Regions from separate parts of the Sanguibacter massiliensis genome, predicted to be linked through region 4. Evidence: riboswitches for the same ligand, from Rfam matches in the RefSeq annotation. Region 4 holds a riboswitch; each other region holds the start of a gene.
What was found. A riboswitch is a leader RNA that binds a small molecule or an ion and turns the genes downstream of it on or off. The one in region 4 is predicted to bind thiamine pyrophosphate.

Region 1: linked by a shared signal. The riboswitch ahead of thiM (hydroxyethylthiazole kinase) and the one ahead of C1729_RS02705 (YkoF family thiamine/hydroxymethylpyrimidine-binding protein) in region 4 are both predicted to bind thiamine pyrophosphate.
Region 2: linked by a shared signal. The riboswitch ahead of C1729_RS08825 (thiamine ABC transporter substrate-binding protein) and the one ahead of C1729_RS02705 (YkoF family thiamine/hydroxymethylpyrimidine-binding protein) in region 4 are both predicted to bind thiamine pyrophosphate.
Region 3: linked by a shared signal. The riboswitch ahead of C1729_RS04530 (thiamine-binding protein) and the one ahead of C1729_RS02705 (YkoF family thiamine/hydroxymethylpyrimidine-binding protein) in region 4 are both predicted to bind thiamine pyrophosphate.

The regions. Positions count from the first base shown of each region.
Region 1 is NZ_LT964979.1:781,530-785,790, forward strand. It holds gene C1729_RS03695 (SPFH domain-containing protein) at 1-479, shown strand, start outside; gene C1729_RS03700 (hypothetical protein) at 484-1,599, shown strand; TPP riboswitch at 1,726-1,822, shown strand; gene thiM (hydroxyethylthiazole kinase) at 1,813-2,622, shown strand; gene thiE (thiamine phosphate synthase) at 2,619-3,281, shown strand; gene C1729_RS03715 (bifunctional hydroxymethylpyrimidine kinase/phosphomethylpyrimidine kinase) at 3,278-4,261, shown strand, end outside.
Region 2 is NZ_LT964979.1:1,885,552-1,889,812, forward strand. It holds gene C1729_RS08820 (ABC transporter permease) at 1-1,297, opposite strand, end outside; gene C1729_RS08825 (thiamine ABC transporter substrate-binding protein) at 1,304-2,416, opposite strand; TPP riboswitch at 2,482-2,595, opposite strand; gene C1729_RS08830 (DUF4235 domain-containing protein) at 2,925-3,200, shown strand; gene C1729_RS08835 (VOC family protein) at 3,216-4,169, opposite strand.
Region 3 is NZ_LT964979.1:966,155-970,415, reverse strand. It holds gene C1729_RS04545 (GTP pyrophosphokinase) at 1-165, opposite strand, end outside; gene C1729_RS04540 (nucleotide pyrophosphohydrolase) at 224-583, opposite strand; gene C1729_RS04535 (quinone oxidoreductase family protein) at 606-1,601, opposite strand; TPP riboswitch at 1,720-1,840, shown strand; gene C1729_RS04530 (thiamine-binding protein) at 1,964-2,257, shown strand; gene C1729_RS04525 (ABC transporter permease) at 2,254-3,012, shown strand; gene C1729_RS04520 (ABC transporter substrate-binding protein) at 3,052-4,065, shown strand; gene C1729_RS04515 (ABC transporter ATP-binding protein) at 4,049-4,261, shown strand, end outside.
Region 4 is NZ_LT964979.1:562,223-566,483, forward strand. It holds gene C1729_RS02695 (ABC transporter ATP-binding protein) at 1-466, opposite strand, end outside; gene C1729_RS02700 (ECF transporter S component) at 463-1,113, opposite strand; gene C1729_RS02705 (YkoF family thiamine/hydroxymethylpyrimidine-binding protein) at 1,110-1,775, opposite strand; TPP riboswitch at 1,918-2,037, opposite strand; gene C1729_RS14490 (hypothetical protein) at 2,217-2,360, shown strand; gene C1729_RS02715 (phosphotransferase) at 2,388-3,326, opposite strand; gene metH (methionine synthase) at 3,404-4,261, opposite strand, start outside.

The DNA.
Region 1 (4,261 bases), 220 kb from region 4:
TCTCGTTCCCGCCCGAGGTCGAGGCCGCCCTCGACAAGAAGACCCAGATGGCCGTCCTCGGCAACATGCAGCAGTACACGCAGTTCCAGGCGGCCAACGCGATCGAGACCGCCGCCGGGAACCCCGGCGGCGGGGGCGAGGGCATGACGATGGGCCTCGGGCTCGCCGTCGGCCAGCAAATGGCGCAGACGCTGGCAGGCAGCCAGGCCCCTGCCGCGCCCGCCGCGCCGGCGGCAGCCGCTCCCCCGCCGCTGCCCGGGGCTGGCGCGCCCTGGTTCCACGCGACGGGTGGCGCCCAGTCAGGCCCGACGTCGCTCGCCGAGCTCGGCAGCCTTGCAGCCTCGGGCTCCTTGACCCGGGAGACGCTCGTGTGGCAGGACGGCATGGCCGCGTGGACCGCAGCCGGCTCGGTTCCCGCGCTCGCGTCGCTCTTCGGCGCCGTGCCGCCGCCCCTGCCGCCCGCGACCCCGGGAGCCTGAGCCGATGAGCATGCCTCCCCCGTTCCCGCCGCAACCCGAGGACACAGCGTCAGCGTCGGCGGAGGACGCCGCGCTCCTCGCGACCCGCTGCCCCGGCTGTGGCTCGCAGCTCGGCTTTGCCGCAGGCACCTCCTCGATGCGCTGCCTCATGTGCGGCTACTTCGCCGAGATCGCCCACGACCCGGATGCGAGCGTCGACGAGCACGACTACGAGGCCTGGGCCGCGATCAACGCCGGCCGCGCCGTCGCGAGCCTCGGTGGCCACGTGCTGCGGTGCGAGGGCTGCGGTGCGACGACCGAGTCGACCGCGATCTCGACCGCATGCCAGTTCTGCGGTGGACACCTCGTCGGCATCACCCCGACCGAGGGTGTCATCCCGCCCGAGGCGGTCGTCCCGTTCGCACTCGACCAGGCCGCGGCGCGCGCCGCGTTCACGAAGTGGGTGACCTCGCGCTTCTTCGGCCCGCGCGCGCTCAAGGACGTCGACGCCGAGGAGTCGCTCCGCGGCACCTATCTGCCGTACTGGACCTTCGACGCCCGCACGACGAGCGAGTACGAGGGCCAGCGCGGTGACGACTACACGGTGAAGGTCGACGACGACCGCACGGAGACCCGCACCCGCTGGTCGCACCGGTCCGGCACCGTCCGTCGCAGCTTCGACGACATCGTCGTCCCCGGCTCGGCCCAGCTCACCCCCAAGGAGGCGCGCGGCGCCGGGAGCGCGGACCTCGCGAAGGCCCAGCCCTACCGGGCCGAGTACGTCGCAGGGTTCTCGACCGTGCGCTACGACGTGGATCCGCCGCGCGGGCTCGAGACCGCCAAGCAGGTCATGGCCGGTGTCATCCGGGACGACGTCGAACGGGCCATCGGCGGGGACCGCCAGCGCATCTCGCAGATCCGCACCGCGTACGCGGCCGTGATGTTCAAGCTTGTTCTCATGCCCTTCTGGATCGCGACGTACATGTACGCGGGCAAGCAGTGGCAGGTCGTCATCAACGCGTCGACGGGCAAGGTCACGGGCAAGCACCCGGTGAGCGCGGTGAAGGTTGCGCTCACCGTCGTCGGCGGCCTCGTGCTCCTCGTTCTCGCGTTGTATCTCTACTCGCGCACGCGCACCTGACGCGAGCCTCGCGCACGCTCGGAGGAGCCGTGCACCCCGTCCGGGGTGCACGGCTCCTCCTCGTTGCCGGGGGTTCAGCGCTTGAGACCGCCGATCCACTTTTCGGACACCGCTGCTACTCTCGGACGCACTGACACGGGGTGCCCCTTTCGCGGGGGCTGAGATCACACCCGTCGAACCTGATCTAGCTCGTACTAGCGAAGGGATGTCACGATGCTTCGTGCGCCGTCGACCCTGCTCACAGCCGTCCCACGTGCACTCGAGGAGGTCCGCGCCGCCGGGCCCCTCGTCCAGTGCCTCACCAACACGGTCACCGTCAACCTCGTCGCCAACACGCTCCTCGCCCTCGGAGCCGCGCCCGCGATGGCGGACCTGCCAGGCGAGGCCGGGACGCTCGCGGGCGTCGCCGACGCCGTCTACGTCAACCTCGGCACGCCCGGTGCCGAGCAGCGCGCCGGCATGCTCGAGGCGGCCCGCGCGTGCGACACGCTCGAGCGCCCCTGGGTGCTCGACCCTGTCGCCGTCGGTCCGCTCGCACTCCGGACCACCCTCGCCGCGCAGCTTCTCGAGCTGCGTCCGACGGTCGTCCGCGGCAACGCCTCCGAGATCCGTGCGCTCGCCGGGACGGACGGCGGTGGCCGTGGCGTCGACGCGACGCATGATGTCGAGGACAGCCTCGACGCAGCGCGCGCCGTCGCGGCGCGCACGGGCGGCGTCGTCGCGGTGTCCGGACCTGTCGACCTCGTCACCGACCGCACGACGGTGGTGCGGGTCGCGAACGGCCACCCGCTCCTCACCCACATGACTGGCGGCGGCTGCGCGCTCGGCGGCATCGTCGCCGCGTTCGTCGGCGTCCACGACGACACGCTCGAGGCGACGGTCGCCGCGTGCGGCGCCTACACGGTCGCGGCCGAGCGCGCTGCCCAGGCTGCGACGGGTCCCGGCTCGTTCGCGGTGCGTCTGCTCGACGAGCTCGCGCTGCTCGACGCACCGACGCTCGCGGAGGCGGTGAGGTTCGCGTGAGGCCCTTCGACCTGTCGGTCTACCTCGTCACCGACGCCGACGCGGCGGGCCGCGCTGGACGCGACCTCGTCGCGACGGTCCACGCGGCTGCCGCGGGCGGCATCACGGCCGTCCAGGTGCGGGACAAGCGGGCGTCTGCGCGCGAGCTGCTCGAGCTCACGCTCGCCCTAGCGCGCGTCGTCCCGCCGCACGTCGCGCTCCTCGTCAACGACCGCGTCGACGTGTTCTGCGCCGCGAGGCGCCGCGTCCCAGGTCTCGCGGGGGTCCACGTCGGGCAGTCCGACCTGCCGCTCATCGACGTGCGCGCGCTCGTCGGCCCGGACGTCGTCATCGGCGTCACGGCCTCGACCGACGCGCACCTCATGGCTGCCGCGGCGTCCGCCGCGCGCGTCGACTACGTCGGCATCGGCACCGTGCGGGCGACCGCGACGAAGCCCGACGCCCCCGCTCCGCTCGGCATCAACGGCATCGTCCGCCAGGCCGCATCCGTCGGCGTGCCCGCGGTCGCGATCGGTGGCATCCGTCTCGACGACGTCGCGCCGCTGCGCGCGGGCGGGCTCGCGGGCGTCGCGGTTGCGTCGGCAATCTGCGCAGCAGCCGATCCCGCCGCGACCGCGCAGGCGTTCGCTGCGGCCGCGCGGACGGGGGCGGCCGCGTGACCGCGCCCGGGCGCGGTACCGTGCCACGCGTCCTCACGATCGCCGGCACCGACCCGACAGGAGGTGCCGGACTCCACGCCGACCTCAAGTCGATCGCCGCGCACGGTGGCTACGGGATGGGCGTCGTCACGGCCCTCGTCGCGCAGAACACGCAGGGAGTCCGCGACGTCCACACCCCTCCGGCCGGGTTCCTCACGACGCAGCTCGACGCCGTGAGCGACGACGTGACGATCGACGCCGTGAAGATCGGCATGCTGGGGTCCGTCACGGCCGCCGCCGAGGTCGCCGCCTGGCTCGTGCGCGTCCGCCCGCCAGTCGTCGTCCTCGACCCCGTCATGGTCGCGACGAGCGGCGACCGGCTGCTCGAGCCCGATGCTGAGGACGCCGTGAGGTCGCTCCTCGCGAACGTCGACCTCGTGACGCCCAACCGGCCCGAGCTCGCGGTGCTCCTCGGCGAGCCCGTCGCTGCGACGTGGGAGGAGGCGCTCGACCAGGGCCGCCGGCTCAGCGTGCGCAGCGGGGTGACGGTGCTCGTCAAGGGCGGGCACTTCCCGGGGGACGTCGTCCGCGACGCCCTCGTTGACGCGACGGGCGTCGTCGACGTCGTCGAGGGACCGCGCGTGCGCACGCGGTGCACGCACGGCACCGGGTGCTCGTTGTCGGCCGCTCTTGCGACGCTGCACGCGCACCATGGCGCGTGGGTGCCCGCGCTCGCCGAGGCGCGCGCGTGGCTCACGGAGTCGCTCGAAGCAGCAGACCTGCTCGACGTCGGTCGGGGGCACGGGCCCGTCTCCCATCTCGCGTCGCTGTGGCGCACGGCGGCCCCACGGACGACGGCGGCACGTGTCGCCGCCGAGTGGTGGGACGAGATCGCGGTGGTGCGCGCCGAGACCGACGCGTTGCCGTTCGTCTCCGCGCTCGCCGACGGTTCCCTCTACGAGGACGCTTTTCTCTGGTACCTCGCGCAGGACGCGTTGTAC
Region 2 (4,261 bases), 1.3 Mb from region 4:
CGAGGGGCAGCATGACGACGGCGTCGAGCACCGCGAGCGAGCGTCGGCCGGCGCGTGAGCGGGGGCGTCGGGAGACGACGAACGACACGAGCCCGCCGACGACGACCGCGATGGTCGCGGCGACGGCCGCGGTCATGAGCGACGTGAGGGTCGCCTGCCACACGGTCACGGTGAGGCCGGTGCCGGGCCCGGCCTCGGCGAGCCGCCGGTACGCGTCGAGCGTCCACGCGCCGTCGGTCGTGCGGAACGAGCGTGCGACGAGCGTCGCCATGGGCCACGCGAGGAGCCCGACGACGACAAGGCCCGTCACCGTCGTCGCGAGGACGTCGGTGCGGGAGCGCCACGTGAGGGGACGTTCGTCGCGGGGCGCGGCGTGGAGGGGCAGCGCGCGCTCGCGGGCGGTGCGGGCGCGCGCCGAGACGAGGAGCGCGGCCGCGACGACGAGCATCTGGAGGACCGAGAGGACGGCGGCGGTGCGGAGGTCGAGGAGCTGGGTCGTGCGCGTGTAGATCTCGGTCTCGATCGTCGCGTGCTCGCGCGAGCCGAGGACCATGACGACGCCGAACGCCGTCGTGCAGAAGAGGAAGACGAGCGCGGCGGCGCTCGCGATCGCGGGGACGAGCGCGGGCAGGGTCACCGTCCGCAGGACGCGGCCGGGGCTCGCTCCGAGGGCGCGCGCCGCTTCCTCCGCGCGCGGGTCGAGCCGCGACCAGAAGCCGCCGACGGTCCGCACGACGACCGCGTAGTTGAAGAACACGAGCGCGCAGACGATCGCGGTGAACGTGCCGTCGAGCCCGAGGGCGCCGAGCGGCCCGCCCGGGCCGAGAAGCGCCCGGAAGGCGACGCCGACGACGACGCTCGGCAGGACGAACGGCACGGTGACGAGCCCTCGCACGAGCGTGCGCCCGGGGAACCGCCGCCGGTAGAGCACGTACGCGCCGGGCACGCCAAGGACGACGGCGACGGCCGTGCCGACAAGTGCCTGGACGATCGTCGTCGTGACGACGCGCCACGTGCGCGGCTTCGCGAGGACGTCGGCGACGCCCGCGAGGTCGAGCGCGCCGGCCGCGTCGGTGAGGCCGCGCACGAGCATCGCGACGACCGGCCACACGAAGAAGAGGCCGAGGAACGCGAGCGGCACGGCGGCCGCGAGCGCGAACGAGGCCCTGCGTCCCGCCGTGGCCCATCCCGTCGACGACCGCCGCTCCAGGGGAGCGGCGTCGGGAGGGATGAACTCGCCGGCGGGGCGCGTGCGGGGGACACGCACCTCACCGGGGACGGGACGCAGGGCTGTCATGAGGTCTCAGCCCAGGACCGTGTCGGTCCAGTCGGAGATCCACGTGTCGCGGTCGCGGGCGACGGCGACGGGGTCGACGGGGATGGGGTTCTCGGCGAGGGCGCCGTGCTTCTGGAACGACTCGGGCAGCGCGACGTCCGGGTCGACGGGGTACATGTACGCCGTGTCGGGGAGGGTCGCCTGGAGTTCGGGGCTCAGCAGGTAGTCGACGACGGCGCGCGCACCGGCGGGGTTCTTCGCACCTGCGAGGACGCCCGCGTACTCGACCTGGCGCGTGCACGTCGCGGGGAGCGACGCGGTCGTCGTGCCGCCGTCGTCCGTGAGCGTGTAGGCAGGGCTCGAGGAGTACGAGAGGACGATGGGCCGCGTGCCGTTCTCGCCCTGGCTCGTGAAGTCCGTGTAGTAGGCGTCGGACCAGGAGTCGGCGATGCGCACGCCGTTGTCCTTGAGCTTCGTCCAGTAATCGAGGTATCCGTCGGCGCCGTACTGGCTGACGGTGCCGGCGAGAAAACTGAGGCCGGGCGTCGACGTCGCCGGGTTGGTGAGGACGACGAGGTCCTTGTAATCGGGCTTCGTGAGGTCGTCGAGCGTCGCGGGGACGGGGACGTCCGGGTTCTTGCCGAACCACTCCGTGTCGATGTTGATGCAGACGTCGCCCTGGTCGACGGGCGTGACGGCGTCGCCGCCCGCAACCTTGAGCGGGACTGCGGCTGCGGGGAGCGCCGGGGAGGTGTAGGCCTCGAAGACGCCCGCGTCGATCGCGCGTGACGCGAACGTGTTGTCGACGCCGAAGACGACGTCGCCGAGCGGCGCGTCCTTCGTGAGGATGAGCTGGTTGACGAGGGTGCCGCCGTCGCCGACCTGGACGACCTTGACGTCGAGGCCCTTCTCCTTGAGGTCGGCGATCTGCTCCTTGCTCAGCTCGTAGGAGCTGTGGGTGAGGAGCGTGACGGGGCCGCTCGCGGGGGCCTCGCTCGTCGAGGCGGTCGCGCCGGGGGTCGTCGTCGGGGCCTGGGTGGGGCCCTCGGACGCGCAGGCCGCGAGGAGCGTCGCCGAGGCGAGCGCGAGCGCTGCGAGCCGCATGGGGCGGCGGCGGGTGGTGCTGGTCGTGCTGTGCAACGTGGTTCCTCCTGTGGTGCTAGGAGGGGTCCCGTCGTCCGTCACGGCAGGCCGCGTGGACGACGTGGTGAGATGTCCCGACTTCCTCCACCGGTGCTAACCGGGTCAGGTTCGAGGGTCTGCGGTGGTCCGCACTCTCAGCGCTCACGGCTCCCCGCAGCGCTCCCCTGTCGTATCCCGACCATCATAGTCAGGATCCGCGGGCCGTCCCTCTGTGCACGACCTCCGAACTTCCCCGACGGATTGATGGCTTCCGACCATCGGAGGGGCGGAAGCCGTCAATCCGCGCGTCTTCGTCAGGACTCGATAGCCCATCCGTGCGCGTCGCACGTACGGATCGGCTATCGAGCGGCGCTCCGTTCGGTCCGATAGCCGATCCAGGCACGTCACTGGTGCGGATCCGCTATCGAGCGGCGCACCGGCCGGGACGCCCGCTCGGCGTTGGGACGCTAGCGTGGGGTGAGGTGCCGACGACGGTTCGGCACGCCGACCTGCGATGGAGGACACCGTGGCTGACGAGAACAAGGAAGCTCTGCTCGAGAAGGTCATCCTGCTGGCCGCGTCGGCGGGCACGGCGTGGATCGCGCAGCGCGCGCTCGCCTATGCGTGGAAGCGCACGACGGGCAAGGACGCGCCGCGCAATGCGCTCGACACGGACGCGCCGAACTCGTCGATCATCATCTTCGCGGCCGTCACGGGTGCGGTCGCTGCCGGAGCGAAGATCCTCGCGGACCGAGGTGCGCGCCGGGTGACGCGCCGGATCAGCGCGGGTCGTCTGCGCTGAGGCTCGCGACTCCGGTCAGCCGACGGCGACCGCGATGCGGTTGTTCCACGGGTCGCTGAACCGCAGGACGGCGCCGTCGTCGGCGTGCTCGACGCCTCCGTGCGCGAGGCGGTCCGCGAGGGCGCCGATCTCGTCGCGCGTCGGGACGAGGATCGACACCTCGCCGAGGCCGAGCTGGACGGGCCTCGGCCCGGCGCCCATGGACCGCCACGTGTTCATGGCCATGTGGTGGTGGTAGCCGCCGGCGGAGACGAAGAGGGCTGACGTGCCGAGCGTCGCGGTGGCCTCGAAGCCGAGGGTGTCGACGTAGAAGCGGTGTGCCGTGGGGACGTCGCCGACCTGCAGGTGGACGTGGCCGAGGGTCGCAGCGGAGTCCTCGGGCCGCTCGAGCGCAGTCTCGGTGAGGTGCTCGGTGAGGAACGCGTTCGGGTCGATGTAGAGGGTGTCCATCTTCACGTGGCCCTGCGTCCATTCCCACTGGTCGCGGGGGCGGTCGACGTAGAGCTCGATGCCGTTGCCCTCGGGGTCGTCGAGGTAGAAGGCCTCGGAGACGAGGTGGTCGCCTGCGCCCGTGTAGAGCTCGGGGGCGTAGGTGGCGACGCGCGCGAGGGCGCCGGCGACGCCGGCGTGGTCGGCGAAGAGGATGGCGGTGTGGAAGAGGCCGGCCTCGCCGGGGCGTCGCTCGGGCAGGTCGCGGGCTTCGCGGAGGACGACGAGCGGCACGGTGCCGCGTCCGAGCGTGACGATGCCGTCGCGGCCGTCGACGGCTGAACGCTCCATGACCTGGAGGCCGATGACGCGTGCGTAGAAGTCGGTCATGCGGTCGATGTCGCGGACGTAGAGGGTGACGGCGTCCATGTGGGTCGCGGCGGCGAGGCGGTCGGCGGGGGCGAGGGCCGACGGGTTCGCGGCGGCGGCGTGCGCGAGGCGGTCGTTCGCGGCGGGGCCGGACGGGGTTGCGGTGCTCATGGGTGCTCCTCGGGTGGACCGCTCCCTAGTCTGCACCCATTTACTTGAAGCGTCAACTATTGAAGCGGCAACTTCCCGTCGGGCGCTCCCGC
Region 3 (4,261 bases), 400 kb from region 4:
CTCGTCGCGGAGGATCGAGACCTTCGTGAGGACCTCGTCGATGGCGAACTTGTACTGGAGCATGAACGCCGTGAACTCGGTGCGGAGCTCGAACACGCGGGCGAGTGTCTCGTCGTCCGGGAGGAGCTGCGCGAGGTCGCCGTGAGGTCCGGGGAGCGCGGTCATGCCCCCAGCGTAGGGGCCGCGGCTGGGAGGAACCCGGGAGGTTCCGGGGAGCGGGTGCTCACGGCGCCGCGGGACGGTCGCTGCGCAGCCGCAGCGACGTCCCGACGGGGAAGCGCTCATGGTTGCGCGCGAGCTTGCGGCGCGCGGCGTCCATGAGGTCGACACCCGCGACGTCAGCGAGGCGGGCGGGGTAGATGACGACGTCGGCCATCTCCATGGCGACGCGCTCACGGAGCGAGTCGTCGTCCCGGACGGCGGTCCGGGACTCCTCCGAGCCGAGCCACTGGAGCTCGGCCGCGAGCTCGCCAGCCTCGCCCGTGATCGCCATGGCGAGGTTCTTGGGGCTCTGGACAGCAGGCCAGCCGCGTTCCTCGGAGAAGGCGCGGACGTCGGCCACGAGGTCGTTGAAGTCGCTCATGGAGTCAACGTAGTCACCGTACTCACGCGAGGTCCGGCCTCACCTCGAGCAGTACCTTGCCGGTCGTGCGCCGACCCTCGAGCGCCGCGTGCGCGGATGCGGCGTCCTCGAGCGGCACGGTGAGACCGATGCGGGCGCGCAACGCACCGATGCGTGCGAGGCGGAAGAGCTCGTCGGACCTCTCGAGCAGCTCGCCGCGCGTGCGCACGTGGTGCGCGAGCGTCGGCCGCGTGACGAACAGCGAACCGCCCGTGTTGAGACGTTGGAGGTCGAACGGCGGGACCTGACCGGAGGACCCGCCGAAGAGCACGAGGGTGCCGCGCACGGCGAGACAGGCGAGCGAGGCGTCGAACGTCGTCCGCCCGACGCCGTCGTAGACGGCGGCGACGCCCTCGGGCACGAGGTCGCGCACGAGGCTCGGGAGCTCGGTCGTGAGGTCGTCGAGGAGGTCGTAGCGGAGGGCCTCGGCTGCTCCGGCGTCGCGCGCGAGCGCGGCCTTCGCGTCAGAGGAGACGGTCGAGACGACGCGGCCGCCCCGCGCGACCGCGAGTTGGGTGAGGAGCAGGCCGACGCCGCCCGCACCGGCGTGGACGAGGACGTCGTGTCCTGGGCCGACGGGAAAGCTCGAGTCGACGAGGTAGTGCGCGGTGAGCCCCTGGAGGGCGAGCGCCGCAGCGGTCGGCAGGTCGATGCCGTCGGGCACCGCGAGCGTGCGGTCGGCCGGGACGACGACCTGCTCGGCGTACGAGCCGGGGGCGTCGAACCACGCGACCCTGTCGCCGACCGCGACGCCCGCGACGTCGTCGCCGAGCGCGCGCACGACTCCTGCGCCCTCGACACCGGGGACGTGGGGGAACGACTGCGGGTAGACGCCGCCGCGCCGGTAGGTGTCGATGAAGTTCACGCCGGCGACGGCGACGTCGACAAGGACCTCGCCCGGTCCGGGGACAGGGGCGGGGAGGTCGACGACCTCGAGGACGTCGGGACCGCCGGGGCGTGCTGCCTGGATCGCTCTCACCCGTCCACCCAACCACCGTCGGCCCCGGGCGGCGAGCAACGCGTCCGCGGGATGACCGACAGGTGGGACGGCTGCGCCGTCGAACGGCGGTTCGTCCCATGTCCGGATACCGTGAGGACGTCACACGCCGGGGAGCTCGGTACACCGAGCTGAGAGGGCGGATGGGCCACGTGCCCGAGCCGCCGACCCGCGAACCTGAACTGGGTCATGCCAGCGGAGGGAGCGTGGGGTCGCCCTCAGCGGTGCCCCGATCCTTGCCGTGCGCGCCCCGGGGCGACGCACGCCCCCGGACGCCACGCGCCGGGTCGTTCGTGCGCGTACGCGCACCTCCCGCGGCACGACCCTCGAACCGAGGAGTCCCCATGATCGCCGAGATCCAGGTCGCACCCCGCCCCGCGGACCCGACCGCCGTCCCCTACCCCCACGTCGACGCCGCGATCGCGGTCATCAAGGCGTCCGGCCTCGTGAGCGAGGTCGTCGCCATGGGCACGACGCTCGAAGGCACGCCCGACGAGATCTGGTCCGTCCTGCGCGCCGCGCACGAGGCCGTCCTCGCCGACGGCGCTGCGAGCGTCATCAGCCACATCAAGGTCGCGGGCGCCGCGGGCGACCGTGGCCCGCGCATCGCCGACCTCGTGACGAAGCACCGCCCGTGAGGGCACGGGCGGCCTTCCACGCCGTGTGGCCGCCCGCCCTGCTCGCCGCCGCGCTCCTGCTCGTGTGGGAGCGCGCGGCGCGCTCGGGCGTGCTGCCCGCGTTCGTCCTGCCCGCGCCGTCCGACGTCGCCACGCGCGCCGTCGAGGCCGCGCCGACGCTCGTCCCGCACGTGGCGACGACCCTCACGGAGGCCGGCCTGGGCCTCCTCGTCGGCGTCGCCGCGGGTGGCCTCCTCGCGGTCGCGACGGCCGCGTCGACGTGGCTGTCGCGCGCCGTCGGCCCCCTCGTCACCGTCACGCAGACGATCCCGTCGATCGTCCTCGCGCCGCTGCTCGTCCTGTGGATGGGCTTCGGCCTCGCACCCAAGGTCGTCGTCGTCGCGCTCACGGTGTTCTTCCCCGTGCTCGTCTCGGCGACGGCAGCGATGCGCGAGGCCGACGGTGCGCTCGCGGACATGGTCCGCGGGCTCGGCGGCGGGCGCCTGCGCACGCTCGTCGTCGTCCGCGTCCCTGCGGCCCTGCCCGGCGCGCTCGCAGGTCTGCGGGTCGCGGCGACGTACGCGATCGGCGCGGCCGTCGTCGCGGAGTACCTCGCGGCGTCGAGTGGGCTCGGCGTCGTCGTCCAGCGTGCCCGCAAGTCCTACGACGTCGAGCTCGTGCTCGTCGCGATCGCCGCGGTCTCGGTCCTCACGGCGCTCGTCTACGTCGTCGTCGACCTCGTGTGCCGCGGCGCGCTGCCGTGGCAGCGGCGCTGAGGCGCCGACCAACCCCACCGACCCCACCAGGAGAACCACATGACCACGACGAACCCTGTGCGCCGCACCCTTGCGGCCGCCCTCGCAGCCCTCGCGCTCGCGGTGCCCGCCGGCTGCGCGACCGACGCGCGCGCCGACCACGACGCGGGACTGCGACCGGTGCGCATCGTCCTCGACTGGACGCCCAACACCAACCACCTCGGCCTCTACCTCGCGCTCGAGAACGGCTGGTTCGCCGAGAAGGGTCTCGACCCGCAGATCGTCGAGCCGGGGGAGGCCTCGGGCCTCCAGCTCGTGGCGACGGGCAACGCCGACATCGTCTTCTCCGTCGCGGAGGCGCTCGTCCCGGCCCGCGAGAAGGGCGCGGACGTTGTCGCGGTTGCGACCGTCATCCGCTCGAACACGTCGAGCCTGCTCGCGCTCGGCTCCGACGGCATCACGCGGCCCAAGGACCTCGAGGGCAAGCGGTACGGCGGCTACGGCGGCCAGCTCGAGAACGCGCTCATCGACGAGCTCGTGCGCTGCGACGGCGGCGACCCCGGCAAGGTCGAGCGTGTCCCCATGGTGAGCAACGACGCGCGCTCGGACCTCGAGCAGGACTTCTACGACACGACGTGGGTGTTCGACGCGTGGGACACGATCCGCATGCGTGAGGTCGACGGTCTCGACGTCACGACGATCCCGTTCGCCGAGCACACGAGCTGCATTCCCGACTGGTACACGCCGCTCCTCGCGGTGCAGGGTGCGCGGCTCACGACGGACCGGGCCCTGCTTGACGACACGCTCGACGTGCTCGCCCGCGGCTACCGGGCGTCGATGGCCGACCCGCAGGCGGCGGCGGACGCGCTGCTCGCGCGGGCGCCCGAGCTCGACCGGGCGCTCGTCGAGCCGAGCGCCCGCTACCTCGCGGAGCACTTCGCGCCGTCCGCGGAGGAGTGGGGCCGTCAGGAGAAGGCGACGTGGGACGCGTTCGTCGCGTTCCTCGAGGACCACGACCTCGTCGCGGACGGGTTCGACACGGACGCGGCGTGGACCGATGAGCTCCTCGACTGACGTCCGCCCGGCGCGTGCCGGGGCGGCGGGTGGTGCGGGTGCGCCGCTCGTCGAGGTCCGCGGGCTCACGGTGGCGTTCGGAGGTCGCGACGTGCTCCGCGGTGTCGACCTCACCGTGGACGACGGCGAGCTCGTCGCGGTCCTCGGTGCGTCGGGCTGCGGCAAGTCGACGCTCCTGCGGGTGCTCGCGGGCCTC
Region 4 (4,261 bases):
CAAGCGCGACCCGCTGCGCCTCACCGCCCGAGAGCGTGGCAGTGGGACGGTCGGCGAGGTGAGCGGCCCCGACCCGAGCGAGAGCCGCTCGAACGCGCGCCGCGATGTGCTCGGACGGGACGCCGTGGTTCTCCAGGGTGAACGCCACGTCGTCAAGGACCGTGGCGAGGCACAGCTGGTCGAGAGGGTTCTGCTGGAGGTACGCGACATGTCGCGCAAGGTCAAAGGTCGTGACCTCGCGCGGATCGGAGCCGAGCACGCGAACGTCACCCGTGACGGCCGCATCGACCGTCTGCGGCACGATCCCCGTGATGATCCGCAGGAGTGTTGACTTCCCGGAACCGGACGGGCCCAGGACAAGACACGATCGACCGGCGGCGATGCGCAGCGTGACGTCGTGCAGCGACGGTGACGACGCGGTCGGGTAGTGGACGCTCGCGCCCTGGAGAACCACGGCGGCGTTCATCGTGCGGCGCGCCCAATCGCCTGGTTGTCGAGCACACCCGTGCGGAGGAGCCCGTCGCCGAGGAGCTTGGCGGCCACCGCGGACAGCAGGATGCACGACGCGAGCGTGAACGCGAAGCGGAGGCCGAGGTACTCCTGACCGAGCCATCCCTGCCGGAACGCGTTGTACGCGAAGGTCAGAACCCCGGCGGAGACACCTGACGCGAGGAACGTCGGCCAGCCGAAACGGCGGTAGCGCGTGAGGGCGAAGGGAAGCTCGGCGGTCGCACCCTGGATGAACCCGACGAGCAGGAGCATTGGCCCGACGGGGGAGCCGAGGAACGCGACCTCGACGAGAGCCGCGAGAATCTCGACGACCACGCCGACACCCGGCTTGCGCACGATGTATACGGCGAGAGGCGCGACCATGATCCATGAGCCGGCGAGCACATTTTGGGCAAGGTCGCCGAGCGGACCCATCGCGATCTGCAGTCCGTACCACGCCTGGACGAACGCCCAGTAGAGGAACCCGAAGACGACCGCAAGGACCGCGAGCAGCACGGTCTCGTGGAGCGTGAGCCCGCGGCGGTCGCGGGGCACGAGGGTCGGGAGCGTGGCCGCGGCGTCGTCGGCCGTCGCGCCGGGCAGGTCGGTGCGGGGCGTGCTCATCGGGCCACCTCCGTCGCGGGAGCATCGGCGTCCGGGTGGTTCGTCGAGATCGTCACGTGCGTGACGACGTGCGCGACGGAGCGGCCGGCGGCGAGCCAGCCGTCGGCGACCGTGCCGAGGACGTCGGCGAGGTCGCCTGCGAGCTCGGTGACGAAGTGCCGCGACGCACGCGCGACCCCCGCGGCCTTGGCCCGCTCGATGACCGCCATGATGTGGGACATGTGGTCGGCGCCGGGGCCGTCGGCGAGCGGGTACAGCGCCCACTGGGCGGTGGCCTCGACCCCTGTGGGTGCGAGCGGGGTGAGGTCCGGGATCGCGAGGGTGGGGGCGTCGAGCCCGCACGTCAGCTCGCCCGGGCAGCCGCGGGAGAGCTGAACGTGCGCGACGACGTGCGCACCGCTCGCCGAGACCCGCGCGATGAGGTCGACGATGTAGGCGAGGACGCCCGCCTCGGCGCCACCGACGTACGTCGAGACGTCGTCGGACTCGACGACCAGACCGGGGGCGGATGCCGCGGCGGTGTCCGCGAGGGCAGTGAGCAGGATCGCGACATAGTCGTCGGACATCACGGAGACCGTGATACGTGCGCCGACCCCCAGGGCGAGCGGGTCTCGAGCCTGGGCGTCGCCGCGTGCGGACGTCGTGGACGGGGAGAGGGACATGCGTGCTCCTGTGCATCGACGCCCCCGGGGGTGGGCAAGCACGATGCACCCACTCGCGCGGCAGCGCCACGCCGCCGCGGACACGGAAATGCCCACGACGTGCCCCCGCATCCGTGCGCCCGAGAGCGCGCGGGCACGAGGACGGGAATGCTCCGCCCTGCTCCCTACGCTGGTACTGACCAGATCAGGTTCCACGGGTCTGCAGGTGGGACGGGGGTCCGGCCTGCACTCTCAGCGCTCATGCGCTCCCCGGGGGCTTGGTGAGCACACCGTAACGACGACGAGCCTCGAGGGCCAACGCGGCCGGCGCCCGTTCCACCAAGCGGACGCGGGTGCGAGTGAGGGGATCGTGAGATCCTGTGTCCCCGGCCGGCCTGGGTGCTCACCCACCGCGACCTGCCGGTCCCCGCGGGCGCCGATGTCCGGCTTACGCACGCCGACGTGCGCGACGTACACGGCGAGATGACCGCGGTAGCGGACGACCACTCGGTCTTCTCGGGCTGGCTCGACCTCGAGCTCGTCGACGTTGCCCGCAACCGTGCCTTCATGTGCGGGCCCTACCGGGTGCGGCGCCCGTCCGCGTGATCCCCGTGCGGCGCTGACGTGCTGGCGTCAGTCTCTCTCGAACCAGCGCAGCGTCGCGTCCCGGTACCAGCGCTGGTGCGTGCGCAGCCACGGTGAGGACTCGACCTCGTCGAGGTCGGCAACGCCGAGGAAGTAGCCGAGGTGCAGCGCGATGACGCCGTCGACATGTGCCGCGGGAACGTCGCGCGTCGCAGGATGCGCAGCGAGGAGCGCTCGGACGTCCACGCCGTCGGCGGCGGGTGCGATCATCGCGACGACCGCCATGAACCAGTGCGGCGCGAGCAGCCCCGCGCTCCAGTCGACGAGCCTCACGCTGCCGTCTGCCCCGAGCAGAAGGTTGTCGTCGCGGACGTCGTCATGGCTCAACGTCGTCGCGGGAGCCTCCAGCAGGACCCGACGCGCCAGTGCGCGGATCTCGGCGGTGCGAGTCGCGCCGAGGCGCGACTCCAGAAGACCTAGCTGGTCGACGAAGACACCAAGCTCGCCCACCCACGAGGGCGCATCGATGCCCGGTGGCGGAGGTGTGAGCGACGCGCCGAGCCCTACGAGGGTGTCGAGCACGCGTGCGGCATCCTTCTGCGTCCAGGGCCGCGGCGGATGGCTTGCCGCGACCGCTTCGTAGGCCGCGAGGAACCAGCCATCGGCGTCGAGCGTCCACAGCAGGGGGACCGTCGCGGGGTGCGACGGCAAGGCCGCGACAGTCGCCGCCTCGCGACGATAGGTCTGCGCCAGCCACGCCTCCTGGGCGGGACCTGCTCCCTTGAGAAAGACAGTCCGCCCGTCGTCGAGCGTCAGAACGCTTGCGAGGCCCGGGGTGAAGCCGGCGATCGCGCTCGACCCCGCGGCGACCCGGGCGTTGAGTCGACGTTCCACGGCGTCACGTGCAGCGGCGGAAACGTCCTGCCAGTGCGGACGACGCGACGTGCGGTAGGCCGGCGTGCCCGCTGTGGTACCGGGTCCAGTCATGCGGGCAAGCATCGCACGAGCGCCCCACGTGATGCCACGCCGTGGGGCGGTCTGTCCACAGGCCCACGCATGAGCGGTCACACCGAGAAGTACTTCGCCTCCGGGTGGTGGAAGACGAACGCGTCGGTCGACTGCTCGGGGTGGAGCTGGAGCTCGTCGGAGAGCTCGACGCCGACGCGCTCGGGGCGCAGCAGCTCGACGACCTTGCGACGGTCCTCCATGTCAGGGCACGCGGGGTAGCCGAGCGAGTAGCGTGCACCGCGGTACTCGAGGTCGAACATGCCGGCGACATCCGTCGGATCCTCCGCCGCGAAGCCCAGCTCCTCGCGCACACGCGAGTGCCAGAACTCCGCGAGCGCCTCCGTCATCTGCACGGACAGGCCGTGGAGCTCCATGTACTCGCGGTACTTGTTCGCCGCGAAGAGCTCCGCCGTGGCGTCGTTGACGCGCGCCCCGATCGTCACGAGCTGCACCCCGAGCACGTCGATCTCACCGGACTCGCGCGACCGCACGAAGTCCGCGAGGCACAGGTGACGGTCGCGCCGCTGCCGCGGGAACGTGAAGCGCAGCCGCTCGGTGCCGGGCTCGCCGCCCGAGCCGCCGTCGGGCCCCTCGTGGTGGAGCACGACGACGTCGTTGCCCTCGGCGACGACGGGGAAGTAGCCGTAGACAACGGTCGGCTCGAAGAGCTCCTCGGCGACGATCCGGTCGAGCCAGCCACGCAGCCGCGGCCGCCCCTCGGCCTCGACGAGCTCGTCATAGCCGGGACCGTCGCCGCGCGTCGGCTTGAGGCCCCACTGACCCATGAACGTCGCGCGCTCGTCGAGGAACCCCGCGTAGTCGGCCAGGCGGATGCCCTTGACGATGCGCGTGCCCCAGAATGGCGGCGTCGGCACCGGGTTGTCGGCGGCGACGTCGGAACGTGCGGGCAGGTC